DNA from 3 places in the Shinella agrisoli genome. Region 2 is predicted to be linked to each of the others. Evidence: riboswitches for the same ligand, from Rfam matches in the RefSeq annotation. Region 2 holds a riboswitch; each other region holds the start of a gene.
The links. A riboswitch is a leader RNA that binds a small molecule or an ion and turns the genes downstream of it on or off. The one in region 2 is predicted to bind cobalamin.

Region 1 (6,878 bases), on a different contig from region 2:
TGTCGAGCGGAATGGCCGTCTCGCCCACCGCAGCACCGACGCCGAGCGCGGCGACGAGCAGCACGAGCGCCGCGAAAGCGGCGCCCGACCGGAGCAATATGGGATGATCGGCCGTCACTTCGCCAGGCCAGCCTTCTCGACGGCGTCGGCGAGCACTTCGATGCCCTCGATGGTGCGGATCGTCGGGTTCATCGCCTGGGCATCCATGTCGAAGACATGACCGTTCTTGACGGCCGGCATGAGGCTGGCGACCGGGTCTTCCTTCAGGAACTTGTGCTTGACGGCGACGTCGTCGGCGGGGAAGCGGCGGCGCTCCATCTTGCCGGCGACGATGATCGTCGGGTCGGCCTTGGCGATGGTCTCCCAGCCGACCGTCGGCCATTCCTCTTCGCTCTCGATGACGTTCCTGATGCCGAGCGCCGACATGATGTAGCCCGGCGCGCCGTTCTTGCCGGCGACATAGGGATCGATGTCGAGCTCGGCGCTGGAGAACCAGAAGACGGCCGAAAGCTTGCCCTCGGCCGAGGCGATCTTCTTGCGCGCGGCCTCCTCGCGGGCCTTGAGGTCGGCGATGACCTTCTCGCCCTGCTCCCCGACATTGAAGATCTGCGCCAGCTCGCTGATTTCCTTGTAGATCAGGTCCATGGTGAAGACGGTCTTGCGCACGCCGTCGCCGCCGCCGGAATTGTCCTTGCCGATGCAGTCGGCCGGCGAGGTATAGACCGGGATATTGAGCTCCTCGAACTGTTCCGGCGTCGCGACGATGCCCTCAGGGCCGACATGCCACTGGAACTGCGCGGTCACGAGGTCCGGTTTCTTGGCGACGACGCTCTCGAAGCTCGGGTCGTTGTCGGCAAGGCGCTCGACCTTGGCGTTCACGTCCTCGTAGCCGGCGAGGACCGGGCCGATCCAGACGGCCGTGCCGACCATGCGGTCGGCGAGGCCGAGCAGGTAGAGGATTTCGGTCGAGCTCTGGCCGAGCGAGACGGCGCGCTCGGGCGCCTTCTCGAAGGTGACCTGGCGGCCGCAGTTTTCCAGCGTCAGCGGATATTGCGTCTCGGCGGCCCCGGCGGTGCCGGAAGAAAGGACGAAGGCGGCGGCGCCGGCAACGAGCGACAGGAAGGATGCGGCACGCGGGGCCGCAACGGAAATGGTCATGGGTTTCTCCCGGAGATGTGAAAGCGGACGGCCTGGCCGGCGCGCCGACAGGGGCGGATCGGGTGCGGTCGGGAGAAAGCGAACGGATATCTGCCGCGATGGGCAGCCGGAATCGTCATGGCGTCTCCTGTTCCGGGCATCCCCGCCCGTGACTTGGATGGTTGCGCTGACGGCAGGTCTCCTGGCTCACGGATGTCTGCGGCCTGTCTGCCTTCCCGCGGAGACCGCAGTGGCATGACGCTTTCGCGTCCCAAGGACAGGCGGCAATCCGCCTACAGTTGCGGGGGCAGCCACGGAATGGGTCCCTGTTGGGTCGTCCGCACCGTGTTCCCTATTAATCCCCTGGGAGTCATCCTTCAGGGAACCGTCGCCCCATCCTTAGTCCGCCGCGCTCGGCAGCGTCAAGGCGCGAGCGCGCTCAGCTCTCGAAATCCCCGAAGACATCCTGCAGGCGGGTGAGCGCATCGACGCGTTCGCTCACCTCCTCGCCCTTGACGACGATGATGTTGGCGAGCAGCAGGTCCATGACGGCGGTCATCGTCGCGGCGCCGTCCCAGAGCGGACCGTGCGAGCCGGGCACGACGAGGCAGATGTCGGAGACTTCCACCCCCCAGGGGCAGAACTCGTCGGTGAGCAGCACGACCTTGACGCCGGCACGCCGGGCCTCCAGCGCCAGCGGCCGGGCTTTCGCGGCAAAGCGGCGCACGTCGTGCAGAAAGAGCAGGCGGCCCTCGACGGAGCCGTCGAGCAGTTCCGCATAGGTGCCGTTGAGGCCGTCGACGAACTGGACGCGCGGGCGCGTGTAGGAAAGCTGGCTGGCGAAATATTGCGCGATGCCGCGCACGTTCTGGTAGGCGGCGACAAAGACTTCCGTGGCGCCGATCAGGGCATCGATCGTCTGCTGCCATTCCCGCGCGATGGTGATGGCGTAGATCTCGCCGAGATTGTCGATCTGCTGCTGGATGAGGCCGGCGAGCAGCTTGCCCTCCTTGCGGTCCTGCTCCAGCCGGTCGACCTGGCCTTTCACCTGCCAGGCCGGGTTGGAGCTGCCGCGCCTAAGCTCGCCCTTCAGTTCGTCGAGGCCGTCGAAGCCCATGCGGCGCAGGTAGCGGCCGACGGTCATGGGCGAGATCTGGAGGCGTTGGGCGATGGAGCGCGCCGTCTCGAAGGGAAGCTCGGCGATGTTGCGCTCGATGTAATGCGCGATCAGCTTGTCGGACTTGGACCGCCGGAGGTCGTCGGACTGAACGAGCTTCAGAATGCGTCTCGACACGTCGCCTCTCCCATCAAGGTCCCGCCCGTCCGGAAACGGGCGGGGTCACGCGTTCACTGCGCCGTCTTGACCCGTGTCCAGGCACGGTCGAGCTGGCGGAGCGCCGGCCCCAGGTCCTCGAAGATCTGGAGACGCGCCATCGTCTCGGCCGGCGGGTTGATCTCCTTGCTATTCTTGATCTTTTCCGGGGTCAATTCCCGCGCCGGAACGTTCGCAGTGCCGTTGGTCTGCTGCGAGACGTTGAGCGCCACGATCTCGGGGCGCGTATAGAACTGCATGAATTTCATGGCGTTTTCCTTGTTCGGCGCCGTCTTCAGCACGCAGATGTCCTCCTGGTACATCGTCGCCCCCTCCTCGGGGATCACGTAGCCGAGGTTCTTCTCGTCGGCGAAGACGTCCACCATGGCGCCGACGAAGAAGTGGCCGGCGGCGACGTCGCCCGACTGCACCATCGGCCGCGTATCGTAGGTGAAGGCCGCGACATGGGGCTTCATGGCGATGATCGTGTCGGCGGCCTGCTGGAGTTCGGCCGGATCGGTGGAGTTGATCTTGTGGCCGTTGAGGATGAGGCCGACGGCGAGAACCTCGCGCATGTCGTCGAGCAGGGTGAACTTCAGCCCCTTCGCCTTGACCGTCTCGATGAGGTCCTTCCAACCGGTGACGTCCTTGCCGAGGACAGTGCGGTTGTAGAAGATGCCGACCGAGCCCCAGGCATAGGGCAGGCAATATTCGCCCTTCGGGTCGCTCTTGGCGCGCAGGAACGCCGGGTCGATGTTCTTGAATCCCTCGTAGGTGTTGATGTCGGTCTTTTCCAGAAGGTCGAGCTTGGCCATGATGTCGTGCATGTGCACCGACGGGAAGACGATGTCGTAGCCCGTGGCGCCGCCCTGGATCTTGGCCAGCATTTCCTCGTTGGACGAATAGGTCGAGAGGTTGACCTTGATCGCGGTCTCCTCCTCGAACTTCTTCAGGACCTCCGGATTGATGTATTCGCCCCAGTTGTAGACGTTGAGCTCGGCAGCGCCGGCCAGGCCCGCCGTTGCCAGAAGGGCGGCGAGCGAAACGGCGGTGCGGCGCGCCCATGCGCGAAGGCCGGATGCGCCGGCGCGATCAGTTTTCGTCATCGATAGTCTCCTCTGAAGGTTCGGCCCGTCGTGGCCCCCGGCGCTTTCCTTTGCGCCGGCTTTCCCGTCACGGCTTCTGCCGGCCGTTGACTTGGATGGATAAATGGTATCCATATATCTAAATCGCACAAGCGTTATTTTTATAACATTTTGGGGAACGACGATGCGAGATTCCATAGTCCGCCTGGACAAGGCGGCGAAGGCCTTCGCCACGCCCGAAGGCCAGACGGTCACGGCGCTGGACGCGATCGACCTCGAGGTGAGGCGCAACGAATTCCTGACGCTGCTGGGGCCTTCAGGCTGCGGAAAGACCACCCTGCTGCAGGCGATCAGCGGCTTCGTCGCGCTCGATTCCGGCCGCATCCTGATCGACGGGGAGGACATGACGGACCGGCCGCCCTACCGCCGCCCGGTCAACACGGTCTTCCAGAACTACGCGCTCTTCCCGCACATGACGGTCGGCGAGAATGCCGGCTATGCGCTGGAGGTGGCGGGCGTCGCCAAGCCCGAGCGGGCAAGGCGGGTCGCCGACGCCTTGCGCATGGTCGGTCTCGAAGGTATGGAGGGCCGCAAGCCGCGCCAGCTGTCCGGCGGCCAGCAGCAGCGCGTGGCGCTCGCCCGCGCCATCATCGCGCGCCCGAAGCTGCTGCTGCTCGACGAGCCGCTCTCCGCCCTCGACAAGAACCTGCGCCAGGCCATGCAGATCGAGCTGAAGACGCTCCAGCACGAACTCGGCATCTCCTTCATCTTCGTCACGCACGACCAGCAGGAGGCGCTCACCATGTCGGACCGCGTCGCCGTTCTCTCGGGCGGGCGCATCCAGCAGCTCGATACGCCGCGCGCCATCTACGACGAGCCGAAGAACAGCTTCGTCGCCACCTTCGTCGGCGCGAGCAACCTCTTCGAGGGCCAGGCGGACGGCACACGGCTCCTGACGGGCGACGGCCTCGCCATCGCCCACGGGAAGGCCGGCGCGAACGGCACGGCGACCGCACTCATCCGCCCGGAGCAGTTCTTCCTCGCCGGGCCTGGCGACGATGCGCCGGGCCTCGACGTCGAGCTCGAACAGATCGTCTTCGTCGGCTCCACCTTCGAGATCTTCGGCCGCACCGCGGCGGGCCGGCGCGTCATCGCGGAAATCCCGGCCGCGCGGCGCAGCCTCGTCGGCGAGATAGAGCGGTCGCGCCGCGCGCGCCTCGCCTACGATCCGGCGGCGGTCCACCTCATCCCCGCGGAGGCCGCCTGACATGTCGTCCATCGCGTCCCTCCGCCGCATCCAGCTTGCCGTCCTGCTCGGGCCGGTCACGCTGTTCCTCGCCGTCTTCTTCCTCGGCCCGCTCGCCATCATGATCGTGACGAGTTTTCTCGCGCCAGGCCTCTACGGCGGCGTGGAATGGACCTGGTACCCGCACAATTACGGCCGCATCCTCGGCTTCGCCGATCCGATGTTCGAGGATTTCGACCCGGTCTACATCGCGATTTTCCTGCGCTCGCTGAAGATCGCCGCGCTGACGGTGGCCGCCACGCTCCTCGTCTGCTATCCGGCCGCCTTCTGCATCAGCCGGCTCTCCGAGCGCTGGAAGAATTTCTGCCTTTTCCTCATCACGCTGCCCTTCTTCACCAGCCTTATCGTGCGCCTCTTCATCTGGGTGCTGATCCTGCGCCAGACCGGCCTCGTCAATGCGGTGCTGCTGAACACCGGCGTCGTCGCCCGGCCGCTCGAACTCATCTATACGGACGGCGCGATCATCGTCGGCATGGTCTACGTCTTCATTCCTTTCATGTTCATGCCGGTCTATGCGAGCGTCGAAAAGCTCGACTGGACGCTGGTGCGCGCCTCGCTCGATCTCGGCGCCGGGCCGGTCCGCACGTTCCTGCGCATTATCCTGCCGCTGACGGCGCCCGGCATCGCCGGCGGCGCGCTCATCGTCTTCATCCCGGCGCTCGGCAACTTCGTCGTGCCGGCGATCCTCGGCGGCGCCAAGGTGATGATGCTCGGCAACCTCATCGAGCAGCAGTTCCTCGCCGCGCGTAACTGGCCCTTCGGCTCGGCGCTCGCCATGATGGTGATGGGCGTGATGCTCGTGATGCTCTTCGTCTATGTGATCGTTTCCGGCCGGCGCGGCATCGACGCCGCGACCGGGCGCTGAGGGAGGGCGTCGTGAAGATCCTTGCCTCCCTCGCCCGCGGCAGCCTCGTCGCCTACACCGCCCTCTTCTTCGCCTTCATCTACATCCCGCTGGCGCTGATTGCGGTGTATTCGTTCAATTCCAACCCGATCAACATGATGACCTGGACGGGCTTCACTACCGAATGGTACGCCCAGGTCCTCGGCTTCAAGACGGCGGTTTCCGAAAACGCGCTCTATATCGAATCGACCGACCAGCTCGTGCGGGCCGTCTGGAACAGCCTGATGATCGCCGCCTCGACGACGACCATCGCCACCGTGCTCGGCACGGCGATCGCCATCGCGCTCTACCGCTTCGACTTCTTCGGAAGACGATTCTACCGCGTCGTCATGTTCATGCCGATGCTGATGCCGGACATCGTGCTCGGCATCGCGCTGCTGATCTTCTTCGTCAACGCAGGCGTCAACCTCGGCCTGAAGACGATCATTATCGGCCAGTGCACCTTCCTCATCTCCTACGTCTTCATCGTCGTCTCCGCCCGGCTCGCCGGCATGGACCGCACGCTGGAGCACGCCTCGGCCGATCTCGGCGCGAACGAGTGGACGACCTTCCGCAAGGTGGTCTTCCCCCAGCTCCTGCCCGGCATCGTCGGCGGCGCGCTGCTCGCCTTCATCATCTCGATGGACGATCTGGTGATCACCTACTTCATCGCCGGCGTCGACGTGACGACCCTGCCGATGTTCATCTTCGCCATGCTCCGCCGCGGCATCAAGCCGGAGATCAACGCCATCGCCGTGATGATGCTGACCTTCTCCTTCGTCGTCGCCTCGCTCGGCCTCTACCTTCGCTCCCGGCAGAAATGACCATGAACCAGACGATCAAGCCTCGCGCCCGCGACCTCGGCCTGCCGTTCACCGGCCGCACCGGCCCCTTCAACGCCATCACCGATGTGGAGGGCATCGCCGTCGGCTTGCGCACCATCCGCGAGGAGACGCCCCGGCCGGGCCGGAAGCTGCCGGTACGCACCGGCGTCACCGCCATCCTGCCGCATTCGGGCAGCGAGTCCCCCGTGCCGGTCTACGCCGGCGTGCACCGCTTCAACGGCAACGGCGAGATGACCGGCACACACTGGATCGAGGACGGCGGCACCTTTCTCGGCCCGGTGATGATCACCAACACGCACGGCGTCGGCAT
Region 2 (6,878 bases):
CAAGGTCCCGTTCCTTCGCCTCCTTGCCGCCCACGCCCTTGAAGCGCTCGGCGATCTCCAGCATGCGCTCGGTCGCCGTGCCGCCGGCCTTGGGCACGCGGTTCAGCACCACGTCCTCGCAGGCCTCGCGCAGCTCCGGTTCGATCGTGTCGTAGACGGCGAGCTGGCCGGCATTGACGATGCCCATGTCCATGCCCGCCTGGATGGCGTGGTAGAGGAAGACGGCATGCATCGCCTCGCGAACCGGCTCGTTGCCGCGGAAGGAGAAGGAGAGGTTGGAGACGCCGCCGGAAATATGGACGTGCGGCAGCGTCGCGGTGATCTCGCGCGTCGCCTCGATGAAGTCGACGCCGTAGTTGTCGTGCTCCTCGATGCCGGTGGCGACGGCGAAGATGTTCGGGTCGAAGACGATGTCCTCCGGCGCAAGGCCGGCGACCTCGGTGAGCAGCTTGTAGGCGCGGGTGCAGATCTCCACCTTGCGTGCCTTCGTGTCGGCCTGGCCCTTTTCGTCGAAGGCCATGACGACGACGGCGGCGCCATAGGCGCGCACGAGCTTCGCATGGTGCAGGAAGACTTCCTCTCCTTCCTTCAGCGAGATCGAGTTGACCAGCGGCTTGCCCTGCACGCATTTGAGGCCCGCCTCGATCACCTCCCATTTGGAGCTGTCGATCATCACGGGCACGCGGGCGATGTCCGGCTCGGCGGCGACGAGGTTGAGGTATTCCGTCATCGCCCTGGCCGAGTCGATCAGGCCCTCGTCCATGTTGATGTCGATGACCTGCGCGCCGTTCGCCACCTGGTCGCGCGCCACGTCCAGCGCCGCGGCATAGTCGCCGGCGGTGATCAGCTTGCGGAATTTCGCCGAGCCCGTGACGTTGGTGCGCTCGCCCACGTTGACGAAGGGGATGTCGTCCGTCAGCGTGAAGGGTTCGAGGCCGGACAGGCGCATGTGGCGCGGGATGTCGGGGATTTCGCGCGGCTTGTGGCGCGCCGCCGCCTCGGCGATCGCGCGGATATGGTCCGGCGTCGAGCCGCAGCAACCGCCGACGATGTTGACGAGGCCGTCGCGCATGAAGCCCTCGATCTGGGCGGCCATCTCCTCGGGGCTCTCGTCGTACTTGCCGAAGGCGTTCGGCAGGCCGGCGTTCGGATAGGCGCAGACGAACGTGTCGGCCACATTGGCGATCTCGGCCAGATGCGCGCGCATGGCGTTGGCGCCGAGGGCGCAGTTGAGGCCGATGGAGAAGGGTTCCGCGTGGCGAACCGAGTTCCAGAAGGCTTCCGGCGTCTGGCCGGAGAGCGTGCGGCCGGAAAGGTCGGTGATCGTGCCGGAGATCATGACGGGCAGGTGGATGCCCTTCTCCTCGAACACCGCGCGCGTCGCGAAGATCGCCGCCTTGGCGTTCAGCGTGTCGAAGATCGTCTCGATCAGGATGATGTCGGCCCCGCCGTCGATGAGGCCGCGCACCTGGTCGGCATAGGCGATCCTCAGGTCGTCGAAGGTGACGGCGCGGTAGCCGGGATTGTTGACGTCGGGGGAGATCGAGGCGGTACGGTTCGTCGGCCCGAGCGCGCCGGCGACGAAGCGGCGGCGGCCGTCCTTCTCCTGCGCCCTGAGGCCGGCGCGGCGGGCGAGGCGCGCCCCGTCGCGGTTGAGCTCGTAGACCATCACCTCCATGCCGTAGTCGGCCTGGGCGATCGTCGTGGAGGAGAAGGTGTTGGTCTCGAGGATGTCGGCGCCGGCGAGCGCATAGCGGTAGTGGATGTCCTCGATCGCGGCCGGCTGGGTCAGCGTCAGGAGGTCGTTGTTGCCCTGCTGGTGGCAGGCGCAGTCGCCGAAGCGGTCGCCGCGGAAATCTTCCTCCACCAGCTTCAGAGTCTGGATTTCCGTGCCCATGGCGCCGTCGAGCACGAGGATGCGCTCGCGGGCCGCAGCCTGCAACGCGGCCAGGATCTCGCGGCCGTCGCGCGGCGGCAGTTCGGGACCGAACAGGGTGTCCAGGTGTGAATCGGCCATGGCGAAGCCCTCCGGTGCGGTTTGCTGCAACGGAAGTCACATAAAGATATGTTTATGTCAATATGTCTTTATGGCTTGCGGCCTAGTGTACCGGCCCGTCCGCGCCGGCCAGCGAGGCGAACAGCGCCCTGAGGCGCGCGATATGCGGATCGGCGCCCTTGTACCGTGCCAGCTTCTGCACCTCCTTGAGCGCTTCGGCGGCAAGGTCGGCTCCGCGCGGCTGCCAGAGCAGCCAGGAGATGAAGACGGCTTCCGGCTCCGCGGTGCCGGAAGGCTTGGTTTCGGTGAATGCAAACATGTCTTCCCCAATCGGAAAATTGGGGGATGGCCGGACGCACGCTGCTGGATTTCGCCGACGGGCGAAGCAAGCGCACCCTTGGGACACCCCGCCCATGGACGTTACGAGCTGTCAGGGCAGGTCTCCTGGCTTGCGGGTCATCGCTTCCGTCCCGCCTTCCCGGCGCTTTCGCGCCAGTGGCATCGAGCGACAGAAGCTCGCCGTTCACAGTTGCGGGGGCAGCGCCGGCCTTGCTGCTCCTGTTCGGAGCCTCGCACCGGCTTCCCTCTTAGCCTCCGGGCCGCACGCGACTCGGAAGACCCTGACGGCGGCCAGACTGGCTTGGGCATGCGGGCAAGTCAATGGCCCCGGCGGTCATGCACAGGCGCGGGAACTTTTCCTTTCCCCGCGCATTTGGCCTCGACCCGCATCATGCGCGGGCTCGCCCGGGGGAGGGATGGGCGATTCACCAAAACCGCAAATGAGGGTCCATGCTGCGCCATCCAGTCCCGTTGACATGTTGCAAGTCTCTGTCCTTGCGGCTAAAAAATGCCGTTTTCATGCACCACGCGGCCAGGATGCCAACCAGCGTGTCGCCTGAGCCATGCCCACCCGTGAAGCGCTGCCAGGGCGCCGTCCGGTGTCATGGCTGATCGCGGCACCAAGATGAAGTCTGCCCGCGAAAGACCATCCGGCGCAAAGGCCGCCGCCGGATGGTTCAACATGGCCGGATCCAGAATCAGAAACATGCCCCTTCACAATACGCCGCCAGCTCCCCCGCGCGACGCCGACGCCAAGCAGATCGATTACAACGATTCGATCCGCGCCACCTATCTGACGCTGGAGGAGCTGGCCGAGCGCGGCGAAGCGCTCGCACGCGACAGGACGGCATCCCTGCCCGGCTTCCAGCCCTTCGAGTTCCGCCCCCGGCACAAGGAGAACGAGAAGGAGATCTTCCGCGTCTACCAGGCGACGGCGAAGGACGTGGAGGCGGGCGCGCAGATCACGCCCGCCGCCGAATGGCTGCTCGATAACTACTACGTCGTCGAAGAGGCGATCCAGGAGGTCCGGCGCGACTTCCCCCGCCGGTTCTTCCGCCAGCTTCCGACCATCGAGGTCGAGGGCGAGCGGCTCCCGCGTGCGCTGGCGCTCGCCTGGCTCTATGTCGCCCATACGCACAGCAGCGTCTCGGAGGAGAGCCTCACCGCCTTCGTGCAGGGCTTCCAGAAGCTCGACGCGCTGAAGATCGGCGAACTGTGGGCGCTGCCGTCCTTCGTCCGCTTCGTGTTGCTCGAAAACCTCCGGCGCATCTCCAGCCGCGTCGAGCGCTCGCGCAAGATGCGCTTCAAGGCGAACGAGGTGGCCGACGAGCTGGTGCGCCTCAACGACCCGGAAAAGGCCATCGCGCACCTGCGCTCGATGGAGAGCTTCACCGAGGACAACACCTTCGTCATCCAGCTCCTCTATCGCTTGCGCGACGGCCTGCAGGCTTCCGGCGCGGTGATCCAGTGGCTCGAGCGCAAGATCGAAAGCCGCGGCACCGATCTGGAGGAACTGATCGTCGCGGAGAACAACCGGCTCTCCTCCGGCAACGTCACGATGAGCTCGCTCATCAAGAGCCTGCGCCAGATAGACGATACGGAATGGCCGGTCTGGTTCGAAAGCGTCAGCCGCCTCGACGAGGCGCTGCGCCGGCGATCCGACTACAGCGACCTCGATTTCGGCTCGCGCAACAAGTACCGCAGCACGATCGAGCGCTTCGCCCGCCGGTCCGGCAAGACCGAGCTCGAGGTCACCGAGACGGCGCTCGCCATGACCGAGGAAGACGCCGCCGCGCACGCGGACGACCCGGACTACGAGGCCAATGTCGGCGCCTTCCTCGTCGGCAAGAAGCGCAAGCTCCTCGAAAAGCGCATCGGCTACCGCCCGACCGTCGTCCAGCGCGTCGTGCGCCTGACGCGCAAGCTCGACTGGCTGGCGATCGCCGGCCCGAACATCGTGCTGACGCTGCTCGCGATGATCGCGGTCTACTATTTCCTCGACCAGCTCGACATTCCGGACGGCGCATGGCTGATCATGCTCGTCCTGTTCGCGCTGCCGGCCTCGGAAGGCGCCACCGGCCTCTTCAACACGCTGGTCACCTTTTTCGTCACGCCCTCGCGCCTCGTCGGCTACGAGTTCAAGGACGGAATCCCGCAAGACGCCCGCACGCTCGTCGTCGTGCCCTGCCTCATTTCCAAGCGCGATCATGTCGACGAGCTGGTGCGCAACCTGGAGGTCCATTACCTCGCCAATCCGCGCGGAGAGATCTACTTCGCGCTCCTCAGCGACTGGGCCGACAGCCAGGTGGAGGAATCGCCGGCCGACCTCGACGTGCTCGACTATGCCAAGCGCGAGATCGCGACGCTTTCGAGCCGCTACGCCTATGACGGGCGCACGCGCTTCTACCTCCTCCACCGCCGGCGCCTCTACAATCCGTCGGAAGGCGTCTGGATGGGCTGGGAGCGCAAGCGCGGCAAGCTGCACGAGCTGAACCTGCTCCTGCGCGGCGACGGCGACACGACCTTCCTGCCGGGCGCCAACATCGTTCCGGCGGATGTGAAATACGTCATGACGCTCGATTCCGACACGCGCCTGATGCGCGATGCGGTGACGAAGCTCGTCGGCAAGATGCACCACCCGATCAACCGTCCGGTCATCGACGAGGCGACCGGCGAGATCGTCGCCGGCTACTCCATCCTCCAGCCGCGCGTCACGCCCTCGCTGACGACCGGCAAGGAGGCCTCCACCTTCCAGCGCATCTTCTCCGCCGACCGCGGCATCGACCCCTATGTCTTCACCGTCTCCGACGTCTACCAGGACCTCGCCGGCGAAGGCACCTTCACCGGCAAGGGCCTCTACCACGTCGACGCCTTCGAGGCGGCCGTGAAGGGACGCATCGAGGAGAACTCGGTGCTCAGCCACGACCTGCTCGAGGGCTCGCTCTCGCACTGCGCCCTCGTGACGGATGTCGAGCTCGTCGAGGACTTCCCCACCCGCTACGGCGTCGAGACCTCGCGCCAGCATCGCTGGGCGCGCGGCGACTGGCAGCTGCTGCCCTATATCTTCAACCCGTCGAGCGGCATTCCCATGCTCGGCCGGTGGAAGATGTACGATAACCTGCGCCGCAGCCTCATTCCGATCGGCTGGCTCGTCGCCTCCGTCATGGGCTGGTACTACATGGAGCCGCGCCAGGCGCTCATCTGGCAGCTGGTGCTGATCTTCCTGCTTTTCGTCGCGCCGACCCTCTCGCTGATTTCCGGCATCATGCCGCGCCGCAACGACATCGTGGCGCGCGCCCATGTGCATACGGTCCTGTCGGACATCCGGGCGGCCAATGCCCAGGTGGCGCTGCGCATCGCCTTCATCGCCCATTCGGCGGCGCTGATGGCCGATGCGATCGTCCGCTCGCTCTACCGCACCTTCGTCAGCCGCAGGCTGATGCTGGAATGGCGCACGGCCGCCCAGGCCGACAGCGCGGCGCGCGGCGGCATCCTCGCCCATTACCGCTCCATGTGGCAGGCGCCGGCGCTCGCCGTTCTTTCCGTCGCGCTCGCCGCCGTCTCCAGCACCGGCCTGCCCTTCATCGGCATTCCCTTCGCCATCGTCTGGATGCTGTCGCCGGCGATCGCCTGGTATGTCAGCCAGACGGCCGAGACCGAGGACCAGCTCGTCGTCTCGGACTACGTCGCCACCGAACTGCGCAAGATCGCGCGGCGCACCTGGCGCTATTTCGAGGAATTCGTCACCGCCGAGCAGCACTTCCTGCCGCCGGACAATTTCCAGGAAACGCCGCAGCCGGTGCTCGCCGAGCGCACCTCGCCGACCAATATCGGCGTGTACCTGCTCTCGGTCATCTCCGCGCGCGACTTCGGCTGGATCAGCTTCGAGGAGACCGTCCGCCGCCTCGAGCAGACCATCGCCACCATCGACGGCATGCCGAAGTACCGCGGCCACCTCTACAACTGGTACCGCACCAACACGCTGGAAACGCTGGGGCCGCGCTATGTCTCGTCGGTCGACAGCGGCAACCTCGCCGGCCACCTCATCGCCGTCTCCTCCATGTGCCGCGAATGGGCGGAGGCGCCGTCCGCGCATCTCCAGGGCAGCCTCGACGGCATCGGCGACGTCGCCTCGATCCTCTCCGAGACGCTGAAGGACCTGCCGGACGACCGCAAGACCGTGCGCCCGCTGCGCCGCCTCATCGAGGAGCGCATCGACGGCTTCCACAATGCGCTCGCCGCCGTTAAGCGCGAGCGTGAATTCGCCTCGATCCGCGTCATCAACCTCGCCGTGCTGGCGCGCGACATCAACAAGCTGATCGTCAACCTCGACCACGAGATCAAGTCCGCGGAAAGCGGCGAGCTCGCCAGGTGGGCGGGTGCGCTGGTCGCCACCTGTGAGGCGCATATCGCCGACAGCGTCTTCGACCTCGGCAGCATCGAGCAGCTGCGCGACCGCCTGATCGTGCTGCGCGACCGCTCGCGCGACATCGCCTTCTCGATGGATTTCGGCTTCCTCTTCCGCCAGGAGCGCCGGCTGCTG
Region 3 (6,878 bases), on a different contig from region 2:
ATAGAGAATTATCGGCCAAAACGGAGAACGCCATGTCGACACCCGGGCTCCGGCCGGGCATACCGCCTCGCCGATCGGCGCGCGCCATGCGGTGGAGACATCGTTCTGCGACCTGAACGACGTTGGCGCCTGAAGGCAGGCTGTCGATCCGCCGGGAGCATGGGATTTGAAACAATCTAGCGAACTGGTCTGGTTTGTGGTCGGGGCCGCCGTCGCCGTCGCACTCGTCTCCGCGGCCCTGTGGCTCAGCCTGTCCGTGCGGGCACTCGGCTTTCTCTAGGGTCTGCGGCGCAAGGGCCGCATCCGCTTCGCTCAAGCAATCGAAAGGAAGACAAGCATGGACATCCGCAAGATCGATGACGACTATTCGGTCTCCCCGCAGATCGGGCCGGAGGACGTCGATGTCGTCAGCCTGCTGGGCTTCAGGTCCATCGTCTGCCACCGACCCGATCACGAGCAGGCCGACCAGCCCGAATTCTCCTCCGTTGCCGCCCGCGCGGCCGAGCTCGGCATCGAGGTGCGGCATATCCCGGTCCCGTCGACAGGGCTCACGGACGGAGCCGTTGCCGGCATGATCGAGGCCCTTGCCGACCTGCCCAGGCCGATCCTGGGCTATTGCCGTTCGGGAACCCGGTCGACAAGGATCTACGAACAGGCGCTTCAGCCGCAATGAAGGCCTGCCGCGGTGCCGCCGGCTGCGCCGGCGCATGGGGATTGTCCGAAACAGGGCTTGATTTGGGACGGTGAATTCTATTGTTTTAGTAGACAACACCCTGTCACGGCGCGCCTTGACCGGCGCGCTTTTGGAAACCGCCTGACGCAGCGCAGGAAAGGAACCGGTTGATGACGCTCGTGCCCGCCCCCTTCTCCCCGCAGCCGCAGGACGCCGGCACCCTTGCCAGGATCGCGATCGTCGGCCGCGGCTTTACCGGCCTCATGACGGCGATCGCGCTGCTCAAGGCGTTCGCCCACCCCTTCCATCTCGTCATGTACGATCCCCATCCCAAGATCGACGGCGGGGAGGCCATCGGCCGGCCGGCATCCACATTGCTGAACAGCCGTGTGCGCGACCTGTCGGTCGATCCGGCCGCGCGCGAGGATTTCCGGCAGTGGCTCGAAACGAACGACGCGTGGCGCAACGGCGAGCAGGATGCGGGCGGCAACGTCGACCATGCCTTCGTGCCGGGCGAGGTCTTCAGCGCCTACGTCTACCAGCGTTTCTCCGAAGCCCTGCGGCAACGCACCGACGTCATGGTTCAGGTGCGCGCCGACAGCGTGGCCGCGATCGACCGGACCCCGAAAGGCGGCTTTTCGGTGACCTCCGGCGAGGGGGAAAAGGCCCGCTTCGACGCCGTGTTCCTGGCGACCGGCTATGGCCTGCGCGAGGAAGCCGGCAGCAGGTCGGGCGACGGCGCAAAGGGGGAAGCGGTGGTGATCGGCGGCGGCGTCCACGCCGTCGACCGGGCGCTGCGGCTGCTCGCGGCGGGAGAGGCCTCCCATGTCACGCTGATCTCAGCATCCGGCTTCCTGCCGCAGCCGCATGCGCCTTCGGCGGTCGGGTCCGTCGCGTCCGACCGGCCATTCCCCAACACCCTTCGCGGCGCCTTCCGCCACCTCAGGGAGGCCGCGAACAGGGCTGCGCTGGAAGGCACCGGCTGGCAGGGCATCATGAACGATTTCCGCCTGCGCGCGCGGGACCTCTGGCAATCGCTGACGCCGGAAGAGCGCCGCCGCTTCAAGCGCCACGTCAAGCCGATCTACGACAGCCACCGCAACCGCCTGCCCCCCGGGCAGTACGAGCGCCTGCGGCAGGCGATCGCCGATGGCGCGATCACCGTGCGCAAGGGCAAGGTGGAGCGCATCGCGACGAACGGCGTGCTGCTTTCCTCCGGCACGGGCCTGCAGGTTCTGCAGGCGGACCGCACGATCGACTGTCGCATTCGTCCGACCGACCTCGATTCGCCCCTGTACCGCTCCCTGCTCCTTGCGGACCTGGTCCGGCGCGACGAGCTGGATCTCGGCATATTCGTCGACCGCAGCGGGCGGGCGATCGTGGACGAGGAGCGGTTCGAGGCGCTTTTCGCGATGGGGCCGCTCGGCCTCGGCAGCCTGCCGGACATCGACCTCGTGCCGCAGATCGTGGTGCAGGCCTACGCGGCAGCCAAGGCGCTCGACGGCTGGCTGCACGGCCGCGAGCCGGCACATCGCCCGGCCGTCCAACCTGTGCGCAGCTAGCCCTTCGACCTGCTCGAGCTGCGCCGCGAGGCGGCCTGCCTACATTCGTTCGCCCGGCAATCCGCTTGCCTGCTTCACCCATTGCGCGAACTGCGCCTCATCGAGCTGGCCCTCGTGGACGTCGAGGTAGCGCACCTCGGGATGCTTGGATTTGCCGGGGGGCGGAGGCGTGAGCGACGTGCCGCGGAAAAAGGTGACCTTCACGTATTTCGTGAAACAGTGGAAGCTCAGGAACCAGACGTCGTCCTCCACCCCGTAGAACGGCGAGTTCCATTTGACCGCCTTCCTCACGCCGGGAACCTCGCGCTCGATCAGCGCGTCCAGGCGGCGTCCGAGGTCGCTCTTCCAGCCGGGCATGGCGGCGATATAGGCCTTAACGGGACCGTCGCCGTATCCCTTTGGTATCTGGGGATTGCCGCCGGACAGAAGGACGATCTCGCCGGGCTTCGGCGTCGCCTGGCGCGGCCCCGCGGCTTTGCCGCCCTTCGACGGTTTCTTGCCCACCATCGCATCCACCTCCATCAAGCTGTCAGTTCCGGTCGATCAAACACTCACAAGGGTTTCAGCACAAGCCTGCCGTAGGCGATGAAGGCGCATATGGCCACAACCACGAGCCAATAGACCATCGGGCCGTAGCTCCTGTCGCCGGAAGCGATATGCACGCCGCAAAAGAGCAGCATTTCCGCAGCCACGACGATCGCCGCGAACGGCACCAGAAAGGCCAGCGGCCTATGGAATCCGGCAAGGACCAGGCCGAGGGCGCAAAGCACCTCGACGGCGCTCATCCCCAGCCAGATTCCGTGCGGAATGGCCTTCAGGGACGGTACGGCCTGCTCGGAATTGAAAAGCTTCCATGCCGCCCCGACGGCGGTATGCAGCGCAAGGAGGACTTGAAGAACCCAAAGGAGAATGTTCATGATCGCTTTCCAGCCTACTTGCTCTCGATGCCGGGCATTCGCGCCAGGATCTGCTCCAGGTTTTCAAGGAACCGTTGCCAGCCTTGCTTCGCGCCGCCGAAAGCCTGCTTCTGCTCCGGCCGGAAACCTTCCTGCTCCACGCGCAGGCGCGTTCCTCCGTCCGTGGGCGCAAGCGTGAAGGTCACGACGCTCCGCAGATCGAACGCCGGATCGTCATGCGCGAAATTCCAGGTGTAGGAGAGCGTCCTATTCGGCTCGACGACGAGGACCTCGCAGTCCAGCACGCCGCCCCAGTCGCCGTGAAGGCGGAAACGGTGGCCCACGACCGGGCTGAAGTCGTTCCTCATCAGCCATTCCTCCATGAGGTGCGGCTGGGTGAGCGCGCGCCAGACCTTTTCCGGCGGATGGGCGATCTCGCGTTCGATGACGACAGAGCGCCTTTGCGCAGGGGCAGCATTCATTGGTCCATCCTTTTCAGCAAGTCCTCCAGGCTGTCGAGCCGGTTCTCCCAGAAGCCGGCCATCTCGTTCGCCCAGCCGACCAGAGGGGCCAGCGCGCCAAGCTGCGCCCGATAATGGGTCTGGCGGCCTTCATGGCGGTCGATGACCAGCCCGGCCTGTTTCAACACGCCGAGGTGCTTCGATACGGCCGGCTGCGAGACCCCGGCCCGATCGGTCAAAGCCCGGACCGTCTGCTCCCCTTCGAGGCAAAGCCGCTCGAAGATGGCCCGCCGCGTCGGGTCGGCGAGCGTTCTGAAGAGGATGTCGTGCGCGTCCGGCATTGAAACCCATAGCTCTGCGGTTATCGATCAAACCCATAACCGAAGAGCTATAGATGAGTCAAGCAGCGCCCGCGCCAACGGCCTGAACGGGCCTGTGGGTAGAGTGCAGCGTCTCTTGACCCGGGTTCGGGAGCGCCGATAGACTTCGATCACGGAACAGGTTCCGTCAGCATGACGGATGAAAAGGGAACACGGTGAGGACTACCCATCAGGGGCCGAAACCGTGACTGCCCCCGCAACTGTAACCGCCGAGCTTGCCCCATGATGCCACTGCGCCGAGGCGCGGGAAGGCGGGGAGAGCGATGACGCGGAAGTCAGGAGACCTGCCTGTGCCGGTCACCCATGCCGGGATACGGGGAGTGTCCGGGCGCGGCCGTCCGTAGCGGTGACATTGTCGAAGATGTCGCCGCATCGGCGGACGGTTGATGGAAGCGCCCGCTCCCCATGAATCCTCCTCAGCCCGCGGTGGAAAGCTGTGCAGGCGCGTCCTGCCATGGGGGAAAGATGAGGAACTATCTGGCAGGGGGCTCCCTGCTCGCCATCGCATTGTGTCAGCCCGTCCTTGCGCAGGACCAGGCGCCCACCGAGCTCGACGAGATCGTGATCACCGACGGCCTGACCCCGGTGGAGCTCAGGAAGTCCGGCCGTGCCGTCACCGTCGTTACCGGCGAGCAGATCGAGAAGAACCAGGTCCGCTACGTGGCGGACGCCCTGCGGATGGTGCCGGGCTTCGCCGTGTCGCGAACGGGCTCCTATGGCGGCCTGACGCAGGTCCGCGTGCGGGGCGCCGAGGGCAACCACGTGCTGGTGATGATCGACGGCGTCGAGGCCAACGACAACGCCCAGGGCGAATTCGATTTCGGCAGCCTGATCGCCGACGACATCGAGCGCATCGAGGTCCTGCGCGGACCGCAGAGCACCTTCTGGGGCGCGAACGCCATGTCGGGCGTCATCAACATCATCACCAAGCGGGGCGAGCGCAATTCCGTGCGCTCCACCGCGCGGACCGAAGTCGGCACCGACGGGACCTGGATGGGTGCATTCTCCACGCGCGGCGGCGGCGAGAATTTCGACTATTCGCTGTCCGGCGCCCTCAGGCGCACGGGCGGCTTCAACATCTCGGACATCGGCGCGGAAGACGACGGCGACCGCAACGGCACGCTGAACGGCAAGTTCACGGTGGACGTCTCGCCCGATACGACCGTCGACGGCACGTTGCGCTACGTCAACCGCCGCAGCGATCTCGATCCGCAGGACTACGACACGGCGATGACCTACGATGCGGAGGACTACACCAGAAGCCGCGAATTCTACGGCTCCCTCGGCCTCACCAACACGGCGCTCGATGGCGCGCTGACGCAGAAGGCGCGTTTCTCGGGCAACGACATCTCCCGCTTCAACCATTCGGCGGCCACCGGCGACAGCTGGAACGACGGCAACCGCTACAACGCCACCTACCAGGCCTCCTACCGCTATGACGAGCTGGAAAACCAGGTTCACCAGCTGACCGCCGGCTACGAATGGCAGCGCGAGACCTTCTCGCCGTCACACCTCACGGAGACCTTCAGCCGCAACACCCATTCGCTGATCGGCGAATATCGCGGCGAGTTCTCCGATCAGTTCTATCTGAACGGCGGCGTGCGGCAGGACTGGAACGACGCCTTCGACGACGCCGTGACCTGGACGATGAGCGCCGCCTGGCAGATCCCGAACGCCGGGACGCGCCTGCACGCCTCCATCGGCACCGCCGTCACCAACCCGACCTTCTACGAGCAGTTCGGCTATTTCCCCAGCACCTTCGTCGGCAACCCGAACCTCAAGCCGGAGGAAAGCCTCGGCTGGGACATCGGCGTGGAAAAGAGCCTGTTCGACGGCGGGCTCGTCGTCGACGTCACCTACTTCAACCAGAACCTGAAGAACGAGATCGCAACCGTCTACGATTCGAACTTCATGGCGACGCCCGTCAACCGCGATGGCGAAAGCCGGCGCAGGGGCGTCGAGGTCTCGGCGACGGTCGATTTCTTCAACGGCTTCACGGCGACGGCCTCCTATACCTATACGCATGCCACGGAGCAGACGGTTGCCGGGGGCGCGCGTCTCCAGGAAGTCCGCCGGCCCCGCCATGCGGGCTCCCTGAGCGCGGCCTATGTCTTCCACGAGGACCGGGCGCGGGTGTTTGCCGAGGCGGTGTTCAATGGCAAGATGCAGGACAGCGTCTTCGCCACCTTCGTTCCGCCGCGGGTGACGCTCGGAGGATATACGGTCGTCAATGTCGGCGGCAGCTTCAAGGTCAACGACACGGTCGAGGTCTTCGGCCGGATCGACAACCTCTTCGACCGCGACTATCAGGAAATCTACGGTTTCAACACGCCGGGCCTGACGGCCTTCGCCGGACTGAAGGCGACCTTCTGATGCATGGGAAGCGTTGGCATGCGATCGTCCTTGCCGGCCTCCTCTGGCCGGGGACGACGTGCGCCGACGCCTTTCCGCAGCGCGTCGTCTCGATGAACGTCTGCACGGACCAGCTGGCCATGCTCGTCGCAAGGCAGGGCCAGCTTCATTCGGTCTCCTACCTCGCACGCGATGCCGGCGCCTCGGCGATGGCTGAGGAGGCCGGCGCCTATGTCGTCAACCACGGGCTGGCGGAGGAAATCTTCCTGATGAAGCCCGATCTGGTGCTTGCCGGCACCTATACGACGCGCACCACCGTGTCGCTGCTGCGCCGGCTCGGCTTCCGGGTGGAGGAGTTCCAGCCGGAAGCGTCTTTCGACGATGTCCGCGCGAACCTCCGGCGCATGGGCGGCCTGATCGGCAACCCGGCGCGGGCCGAGGCGCTGATCGCCGGCATGGATGCCGAGATCGCGGCACTCGAATCCGCCAGGCCGCCACGGCTGCGCACCGCGCTCTATTTCGCCAACAGCTATACGGCCGGCGCCGGCACGCTC

Region 1: it holds a riboswitch for cobalamin, as region 2 does, so the genes downstream of both, ACIIOY_RS11940 (ABC transporter substrate-binding protein) here and ACIIOY_RS23980 (hypothetical protein) in region 2, are expected to answer to the same signal.
Region 3: it holds a riboswitch for cobalamin, as region 2 does, so the genes downstream of both, ACIIOY_RS01150 (TonB-dependent receptor plug domain-containing protein) here and ACIIOY_RS23980 (hypothetical protein) in region 2, are expected to answer to the same signal.

Annotation. Positions count from the first base shown of each region.
Region 1 covers NZ_JBJIEP010000009.1:142,239-149,116, reverse strand. Annotated here, with positions in the region: gene ACIIOY_RS11945 (FecCD family ABC transporter permease) at 1-118, opposite strand, end outside; gene ACIIOY_RS11940 (ABC transporter substrate-binding protein) at 115-1,158, opposite strand; cobalamin riboswitch at 1,313-1,542, opposite strand; gene ACIIOY_RS11935 (MurR/RpiR family transcriptional regulator) at 1,577-2,431, opposite strand; gene ACIIOY_RS11930 (polyamine ABC transporter substrate-binding protein) at 2,485-3,555, opposite strand; gene ACIIOY_RS11925 (ABC transporter ATP-binding protein) at 3,719-4,801, shown strand; gene ACIIOY_RS11920 (ABC transporter permease) at 4,803-5,705, shown strand; gene ACIIOY_RS11915 (ABC transporter permease) at 5,717-6,547, shown strand; gene ACIIOY_RS11910 (DmpA family aminopeptidase) at 6,550-6,878, shown strand, end outside.
Region 2 covers NZ_JBJIEP010000031.1:26,256-33,133, reverse strand. Annotated here, with positions in the region: gene metH (methionine synthase) at 1-2,017, opposite strand, end outside; gene ACIIOY_RS23980 (hypothetical protein) at 2,100-2,315, opposite strand; cobalamin riboswitch at 2,414-2,634, opposite strand; gene ACIIOY_RS23975 (hypothetical protein) at 2,837-3,043, opposite strand; gene ACIIOY_RS23970 (glycoside hydrolase family 94 protein) at 3,042-6,878, shown strand, end outside.
Region 3 covers NZ_JBJIEP010000001.1:244,144-251,021, forward strand. Annotated here, with positions in the region: gene ACIIOY_RS01120 (protein tyrosine phosphatase family protein) at 338-673, shown strand; gene ACIIOY_RS01125 (FAD/NAD(P)-binding protein) at 844-2,235, shown strand; gene ACIIOY_RS01130 (DUF1801 domain-containing protein) at 2,275-2,742, opposite strand; gene ACIIOY_RS01135 (DoxX family protein) at 2,787-3,152, opposite strand; gene ACIIOY_RS01140 (SRPBCC family protein) at 3,167-3,613, opposite strand; gene ACIIOY_RS01145 (ArsR/SmtB family transcription factor) at 3,610-3,933, opposite strand; cobalamin riboswitch at 4,075-4,278, shown strand; gene ACIIOY_RS01150 (TonB-dependent receptor plug domain-containing protein) at 4,438-6,345, shown strand; gene ACIIOY_RS01155 (ABC transporter substrate-binding protein) at 6,345-6,878, shown strand, end outside.